2 regions of the Shewanella glacialimarina genome follow, and region 1 is predicted to be linked to the other one. Evidence: predicted binding sites of a transcription regulator. Region 1 holds the regulator's gene; the other holds the start of a gene.

The links. Region 1 encodes MetJ, which represses methionine synthesis genes. Its sites were predicted from a motif close to TAGACGTCTAGACGTCTA; they were not measured.
Region 2: a site for MetJ is predicted at 2,185-2,202, ahead of metK (methionine adenosyltransferase). Genes of this name have one in related genera too.

Annotation. Positions count from the first base shown of each region.
Region 1 covers NZ_CP041216.1:596,817-601,258, reverse strand. Annotated here, with positions in the region: gene FJ709_RS02410 (bifunctional aspartate kinase/homoserine dehydrogenase II) at 1-1,170, opposite strand, end outside; gene metB (cystathionine gamma-synthase) at 1,192-2,364, opposite strand; gene metJ (met regulon transcriptional regulator MetJ) at 2,572-2,886, shown strand; gene FJ709_RS02395 (sulfite exporter TauE/SafE family protein) at 3,060-3,791, shown strand; gene FJ709_RS02390 (EAL domain-containing protein) at 3,936-4,442, opposite strand, start outside.
Region 2 covers NZ_CP041216.1:3,574,258-3,578,699, forward strand. Annotated here, with positions in the region: gene tkt (transketolase) at 1-1,758, opposite strand, end outside; gene metK (methionine adenosyltransferase) at 2,245-3,396, shown strand; gene FJ709_RS15635 (hypothetical protein) at 3,504-3,935, opposite strand; gene FJ709_RS15640 (GNAT family N-acetyltransferase) at 3,942-4,442, opposite strand, start outside.

The sequences.
Region 1 (4,442 bases):
TAATTCTGCATCGGCACTGACCAAAGCCACTAGCCCCAAGTCGCACTGCGCCTGCAATTGCGTAATACTAAACTCAGCAGTTTGAGACACTAATAAAGACTGCACTTGCTTTTGCCTTTCTAAGGTAAAGGCTAATTCATACTTATGTTGCGCCAATGACCAATAAGCCAATGGGGTTAAGCCCGCTTCGGTCAGTAATGTTAACAAAGGCTCTATAGCTGCGGCGGCTTTAAAACTAAATAACACCACTTCATTTAAACTGGTTACCACAGGTGCACTAGCTGACGAACTGTGGGGTGCAATCAATGTAAAATCAGTGTGAGAGGCATAGCTTGAGCGAACGGCTAAACTCACTTCGGTATTGAACAGAGGCTGTAATGTACGAGAATGCAATACTGGAGAGCCCAGTCTAGCTAATCGATCGGCTTCAGCCAAAGACATACTTTTTAGCAGTTTGGCATCATTAATTTTATTCGGGTCAGCATTAAATACCCCTTCAACATCGGTCCAAATTGTTACCCGATCAATATCAGCCAAGCTGGCAATTAATGTCGCGCTAAAATCAGAACCATTACGCCCAAGCAATAGCGTTTCACCCTGGCTGTTGGCACAAATAAACCCAGTGATGACTAAACGCTCATTAGGATGAGCCGCTAATAAAGCCTGCACTTTGGCTCGCGACTCTTCTACCCGAATATTAGGCACAGCACCTTCGTCAGCGACAAGTATTGAACAGGCGTCTACATGGGATGACGCTACACCAGACTCACGTAATAACGCCGCCATTAATCTTGCTGACCAACGTTCACCAAAACTCACCACATGGCTAATTTGATATTCATTGCGCTGTTCAAGTGATAATAAGCTAATCAATTGTGACTTGTCGGTCGACAAGCGCTCACGTAAATCACGTGCTTGCTCATTAGATAATAATTGTTCGATTAAGGTTTGCTGATAGCCGATTAATACTTGTAGCTCTTCTTGCCATAGCTGACCGGTTTCACGCAAATTGAGCAGCTTATATAAAAAGTTGGTACTTTTACCTGCCGCTGAAACAACGATTAAATCATCGCTGTGACCATGGGTCAGTAAAATGTGGGCGACTCGGCGATAACAATCTGCATCTGCAAGACTTGAACCACCAAATTTATGTAAATGACCACGCGCCATGTATTACTCCTTAAACGACAACTACAGCGCTGCGACTGCAGCTAATGCGGCTTCAATATCTGCCACTAAATCTTCACTATCTTCAATACCTACAGATAGTCTCAATAATGTATCTTTAACGCCAGCCTCAAAACGGGCTTGGGCGTCCATTGCTCTATGGGTCATAGTCGCAGGAACGGCTATTAAACTTTCCACTCCGCCTAAACTTTCAGCAACACTGAACAAGGTTAACGCATCTAAAAAGGCGACAACCTCTGCTTCGCCACCTTTTAGCTCAAAACTGAGCATAGCGCCAAAGCCTTTTTGCTGCTTTTTCGCAATATCATGTCCAGGATGATCTGTTAATCCTGGATAATACACCTTTGCGACCACAGGGCTTTGACATAGCACATCAACAATCTGTTTTGCATTGGCTTGATGCTCACGAATTCGCACCGCTAAAGTACGAATACCACGCAGAGTCAGGTAACTGTCAAACGCTGATCCCGTTAACCCTAAAGTATTTGACCACCAATGCAATAACTCGCCGATTTCAGGGTCTTTCGCCACAACCGCGCCACCAACCACATCACTGTGTCCATTGATGTATTTAGTGGTCGAATGAATAACAATGTCAGCCCCTAAATTAAGTGGCTGTTGCAATATTGGCGATAAAAAGGTGTTGTCCACGGTAACTAATGCACCGACTTGCTTAGCGGCTTTGGCTATTTCTGCAATATCCGCCACCCGAAGCAAAGGATTAGACGGCGTTTCTAACCACACCATTTTAGGTTTTTTAGCGATGGCCTCAGCTAATGCTGCCGCGTTAGTTTGATCAACCACAGCCAATTTAAACTGACCTTTTTTGGCTAAATTAGTAAATAAGCGATAACTACCACCGTAGCAATCATGTGGCACAATCAGTAAATCGTCTGGCCCTAATAAATGAGTCACTAAGGTAATTGCAGCCATACCGGTACAGGTTATCACCCCGGTTGCCCCTTGCTCTAATTTGGCTAAGGCTTCGCCTAAAATACAACGTGTTGGGTTGCCTGAACGGCTATAATCAAATTCACGTGGATTTTTGTGGCCATCAAAAGAATAATTGGTCGATAAATAAATGGGTGGAACAACTGCACCATGTTGTGTGTCACTTTCAATACCCTGACGGACAGCGACAGTAGCATTGCTATGTTGTTTACAAGACTTGGTCATGATTGATTCCTAACATTACGAACACACAAAGAGATGTCTAGATGGCTAAATTTACCTAACAGAACCGCTCAGGTCAACAAAAATAGACGTTTAGACGTCTAAACATAAAGAAATCTATTTGCAATGTGCACTAAAACACAGCAATAATTTGACTAGAAACTTTAAGGGTTTAAAATCTGCACCGAATTTAAAGTAAAGGGTGAGTTAATGACTGAGTGGAATGGCGACTATATTAGCCCATATGCCGAACACGGCAAGAAGAATGAACAAGTAAAAAAAATCACAGTTTCAATTCCGTTAAAAGTATTGAAAGTGCTGACCGATGAGCGCACTCGTCGCCAGGTAAATAATTTACGTCACGCGACAAATAGTGAATTACTTTGCGAAGCTTTCTTACATGCTTACACTGGCCAACCATTGCCTGATGATCATGACTTATCAAAAGATGAGCCAGACAGTATTCCGCGTGAAGCGAAAGCATTGATGGACCAAATGGGTATTGAATGGGAAGACTTAGAGTAATTAATCACTTTTAAGTATTTCACACCCGCTATTCATTCCATCAAGATGAATATCCTGCTTAGTCAGGGTAGTTATCTTGATGGAATTTTGTTTTAAGACGCGATCAAACGATTGATACCAATCAACACAAAAATGCTTGTGTTGAAACACGCTAGTAACTTAGAGCCATAGTAATGCCATTTATCGATCCCACCACATTATTACTCGCCTCAGTCATTATCTTTTGCGGCGCGTTAACTCAGAGCTTAATCGGTTTCGGATTAGCCGTAGTCGCCAGCCCTTTACTGTATATTGTCGACCCTCAGTTAGTGCCAGTGCCAGTGATTGTGATGGGGTTTGCTATTTCACTGATGACCTTATTCAGAGAACGTAGCCACTTAGAGTTTAATGGGTTGCAATATGCGTTACTGGGTAGGATCCCAGGCGGTTTTTTAGGCGCAAGTTTACTATTACTCGCCCCTCAACCAATATTAGGCCTCGCAATTGCGGGCATTGTATTTACAGCCGTTTTATTGAGTGTTTTTAAACTGTCCGCACCTGTGAATCGGATAACGTTATTTATTGCCGGTACTGTTTCAGGTATTTTTGGCAACATTGCCGCCATTGGCGGTCCCCCTATGGCCATTTTGTTATCGGGTAAAGATGCCAGCCAATTTAGAGCGGCACTATCAGCCTTTTTTATCTTCAGCTCGATGATCGCACTCGCTATTTTAGCTATAGTCGGTTTGGTTGAAGTAAAACACCTTTGGTTATCCTTGTTACTGCTACCATCCGTCATTGCAGGGTACATCATTGCAGGACGAATTGTTGGGCGAGTCGATAAAGATAAAACCCGCAAAGCAACGTTAATTTTGTGTACGCTGAGTGCATTGCTGTTAACGATAAAGTCATTAGGTAGTTTATAATTTCATCCATGAAAATGACCTGAAATCTTATTTTATAGCATACCGTTTAATCATACTTTTCCTTCATATAATTAAACGAGAAGTAAAACAAAAATACCTTATTCAATTAAATAAGGTATTTAATGATTAAAAATGTAAGCGCTGTTAGTTAAAAAACTGTTTGGCTGGTAGTGGTTTAGAGTAAACATAACCCTGAATGAGATACACACCATGCTGACTGAGATATGCGACTTGTTGACTGTCTTCAACACCCTCTGCAATCATGCTTAAACCTGATGTTTTCGCAAATGAAATAATCGCTTCAATCGTTTTAGCATTGAAGTTGTCTTTATTACCTATCGTATCAACAAACATTTTGTCAATTTTTAGGGTGCTAATTCCTAAGTTTTGTACATAGCTGAAACCACCGTAACCGGTGCCTGCATCATCTAATTTTAAATCTATACCTAACGCATAAAACTTATCTAACATTCTACGAGCCGACACGAGATCGCTAATAGGTAAACGCTCAGTAATCTCTAATGAAATTCGATGCTGCTTTAACAGCTCTGATTCAACAACACTCTTTAATAACTGATATAAATCATCGTTATCTAAATGCTCTGGGACAATATTGACACTGAAGAACAATGCTTCACGTTTTTCTCCTAA
Region 2 (4,442 bases), 1.5 Mb from region 1:
CGACGGCATAGACACCACGCGTACTTTGATACCATCGACAGTTAATGCTGCAGCAGAATCAACCGCTAACTGCACTTCTGAACCGGTAGCAATTAAGATAACGTCCGCAACACCTTCACAATCAACCAGCACATAACCACCTTTAGCTACGTTAGCTAATTGCTCAGCGCTACGCGCTTGAGCCTTAAGACCTTGACGGCTAAAGATTAATGATGTTGGAGATTTGCGAGTTTCAATTGCAGACTTCCAAGATACTGCTGTTTCAGCAGCATCACATGGACGCCATACAGTCATGTTAGGTGTCATACGTAAGTTAGCTAATTGCTCAACAGGTTGGTGAGTTGGACCATCTTCACCTTGACCGATTGAGTCATGGGTATAAACGAAAATGTTCTGAATACCCATTAATGCAGACATACGTACCGCATTACGTGCGTATTCCATAAACATCATGAAAGTTGCGCCGTAATTGATGAAGCCACCGTGTAATGAGGCGCCATTCATAATGCCGCTCATACCAAACTCACGCACACCGTAATAGATATAGTTACCAGCTGCATCGTCTTGAATGCCTTTTGAACCTGACCATAGCGTAAGGTTTGAGCCCGCTAAGTCAGCACTGCCACCTAATAATTCAGGTAACATAGCACCAAAGAAACCAATTGAATTTTGTGATGCTTTACGACTTGCAATGCCTTCAGCTTTATCTTGGCATTCTTGAATGAATGCTTGTGCTTTTGCTTCAAAGTCTGCCGGTAAATCACCGTTTAATACACGACGTTCAAACTCAGCCGCTAACGCTGGGTGAGCTGCTTTATATCCAGCAAATTTACTGTCCCATGCTTTTTCATTGGCGACGCCAGTTTCTTTAGCATCCCAACCTTTATATACATCTGTAGGAATTTCAAATGGTGCGTGTGGCCAGCCTAAGAATTCACGAGCGGCTGCAATTTCAGCATCGCCTAATGGCGCGCCGTGACAATCATGGCTACCCGATTTATTCGGTGAACCAAAACCAATAATTGTTTTACAACAGATCATTGTTGGCTTATCAGTTACAGATTTAGCAAGTTCAATTGCTGCGCGAATGGCATCACTGTCGTGACCATCAACATCTGCAATAACATGCCAACCGTATGCTTCAAATCGCTTAGGCGTATCGTCAGTAAACCAACCTTCAACGTGACCATCGATAGAAATACCGTTGTCATCCCAGAACGTAATCAACTTACCTAAACCTAATGTGCCCGCTAATGAACAGGCTTCATGTGAAATACCTTCCATTAAACAGCCATCACCCAAGAAACAGTAAGTGAAGTGATCAACGATATCGTGGCCATCACGGTTAAACTGTGCCGCTAAGGTTTTTTCAGCAATCGCCATACCAACGGCATTACTGATACCAGCACCTAGTGGACCTGTGGTGGTTTCAACACCTGGGGTATAACCATATTCAGGGTGACCAGGCGTTTTAGAGTGCAACTGACGGAAATTTTTAAGCTCTTCAATTGGAAGCTCATAACCCGAAAGATGTAATAGAGAGTAAATAAGCATTGAGCCATGGCCATTAGATAAAATAAAGCGGTCACGGTCAGCCCAGTTAGGGTTGGTTGGATTATGCTTTAGGAAATCATTCCATAATACTTCAGCAATATCTGCCATACCCATTGGCGCGCCTGGGTGTCCAGAATTGGCTTTTTGAACGGCATCCATACTTAACGCACGAATTGCGTTTGCGAGTTCTTTACGAGATGACATGCTCTCTCCTGCTTGTTTAATGAGGTCTAGCGGGCAATTGTGGAGACATATTTTCCCCTACTAGGCGGCGCGACGCAAATTAATATTTTTCGTGTGTATCAATTCAAACTTCAGATTGGCTATTAAAGCTTAATAATTACCATAAACCGGCCTAATTTAGCGCGTAAAATAATGGCATTAAGCTTCCATCAAAGCGGACATTATTGGTTCAGGCAATTTATTTAGTGGGTTTATATTGTCCAAATATATATACAGTCGCGTTAAAATATCACGAATCAAATACTACTTAAGCTTTAAATTTCATCACGTTAATTACACAGAATAGCAAACAGCTTATCTTGCTGGTTAACATTTTCATGAAACATTGCACAATTCTACGCTTTAATTCGTATAGTGGGGTGTTATCAAAATCAATTTCGACTAGAATAGACGTCTAGACGTATATAAATTTATATTTTTTATCAGCAAACGATGAGATTTCCGACTATGGCAAAGCACTTGTTCACTTCTGAATCAGTTTCAGAAGGTCATCCAGATAAAATCGCCGATCAGATTTCTGATGCGGTATTAGACGCAATACTTGAGCAAGACCCGAAAGCTCGTGTTGCGTGTGAAACCTATGTTAAAACAGGCATGGTATTAGTGGGTGGCGAAGTGACCACTTCTGCTTGGGTTGATATCGAAGAAATTGCTCGTAAAACCGTGCGTGACATTGGTTATACTCATTCTGATATGGGTTTTGACGCTGATTCCTGTGCAGTTTTGAATGCAATTGGTAAGCAATCTCCTGATATCAACCAAGGTGTTGACCGAAGCGATCCTGCTGAGCAAGGTGCTGGCGACCAAGGATTAATGTTTGGTTATGCGAGTAACGAAACTGATGTGTTAATGCCTGCACCTATTACTTATGCACACAAATTAGTTAAGCGTCAATCAGAAGTACGTAAAGACGGCACGTTACCCTGGTTACGTCCTGATGCAAAAAGTCAAATCACCTTTGCTTATAACGATGGCAAAATTGTCGGTATTGATGCAGTTGTGTTATCAACCCAACATAAAGAAGAAGTTAAGCAAGCTGATTTAATTGAAGCTGTGATGGAAACCATCATCAAACCAGTATTGCCTTCACACTGGTTAACTAAAGATACTAAATACTTTATCAACCCTACTGGCCGTTTTGTTATTGGTGGTCCTGTTGGTGATTGTGGTTTAACCGGTCGTAAAATCATCGTAGATACCTATGGCGGCATGGCTCGTCATGGTGGCGGCGCTTTTTCGGGTAAAGATCCATCAAAAGTCGATCGTAGTGCGGCTTATGCTGCGCGTTATGTGGCTAAAAACATTGTTGCGGCTGGTTTAGCTGATCGCTGTGAGTTGCAAGTGTCTTATGCAATTGGTGTAGCAGAGCCTACTTCAATTAGCATTGAAACATTTGGCACAGGTAAAGTGTCTGAAGAAGTGCTAATCAAGTTAGTTCGTCAACATTTCGAACTACGCCCATATGGCTTAACTGCAATGTTAGATTTGGCTCGCCCTATCTATCAAAAGACTGCTGCTTATGGTCACTTTGGCCGCAGCGAGTTCCCGTGGGAAGCAACTGATAAAGCTGAGATCTTACGTGCTGATGCAGGCTTCTAACTAAAGACTGATTAGCGTGAATTAAAAAACCGCCATTTAGGCGGTTTTTTATTGTCTGTAATTTTAAACTGACGAACCGTTAAAATTAGACGCAAAAAAAGCTGGGTTCAACAGTGATCAAAATGGGCACTTTCTACACACATAAAACCGATTTGCTGCATAGTCATTACCGGTAACGTGATTGCATTCACGACCACAATATTATTGCCTTGTGCATCAGTGGGATCAATTAAGATCAATCCCACTTCATATTGATTTATCTTGCCACAATCAATCCAGCAATAATCCATATCACGGCAGTTATCTGCACAGCCATTAACAATATCAACTTGATTATTGGTTAACCCTAACCACTTTACAGCATAACGCGGTGTTGATTGAACTGCGCCCTTGGTGATTAACATTATCTCAGCGGCTTGGTATTTATATTGATGTTGCGCTAACACAGCGACAACTAATTTGGCGTTATCAAACGCACTCAAGCGCAGCCCAAGATAAGGCGCAAACAAATCATCAAATTTTGACGGTATATTCAGCATTTTATCTCAATAAATAACTCTAACTAACAAGTAAAAATCGCGCTGTTGAAAACTAAAGAAATCGACAACTTGCATATCAGCATATTGAGTATGGGCTCTAAATGAACGGTTATTATCTTCAGCAATATAGGCAACTAAATACCTAACCTTACTGCTAACCGCATCAGCAATATGATTAACTAGATGAGTAAAAATACCCTGACCACGATATTTCTCAGCTATCCATATTGGTCCATATTGACAACTATTGGTTTGAGTAAGCGCTAATTTAACACCATCACGTTCAATATCTAATTGCGGCAGCTTTTGAATTATTTTTTGGTACAGTGCTTGCTTAGCAAAGAAGTCCCATTTAGCAGCAATAACGTAACCGACAATCTGCAGGTTATCTAGCGCCAACATAATCCAATGTTGATTGATTAATAAAGTCACTTGCGCAGCCGTTAAGGCGTGCCCTTGAAGACTGGGATCAAACTGGCCTAGCTCAGCATTAACATGGGTGCGTTC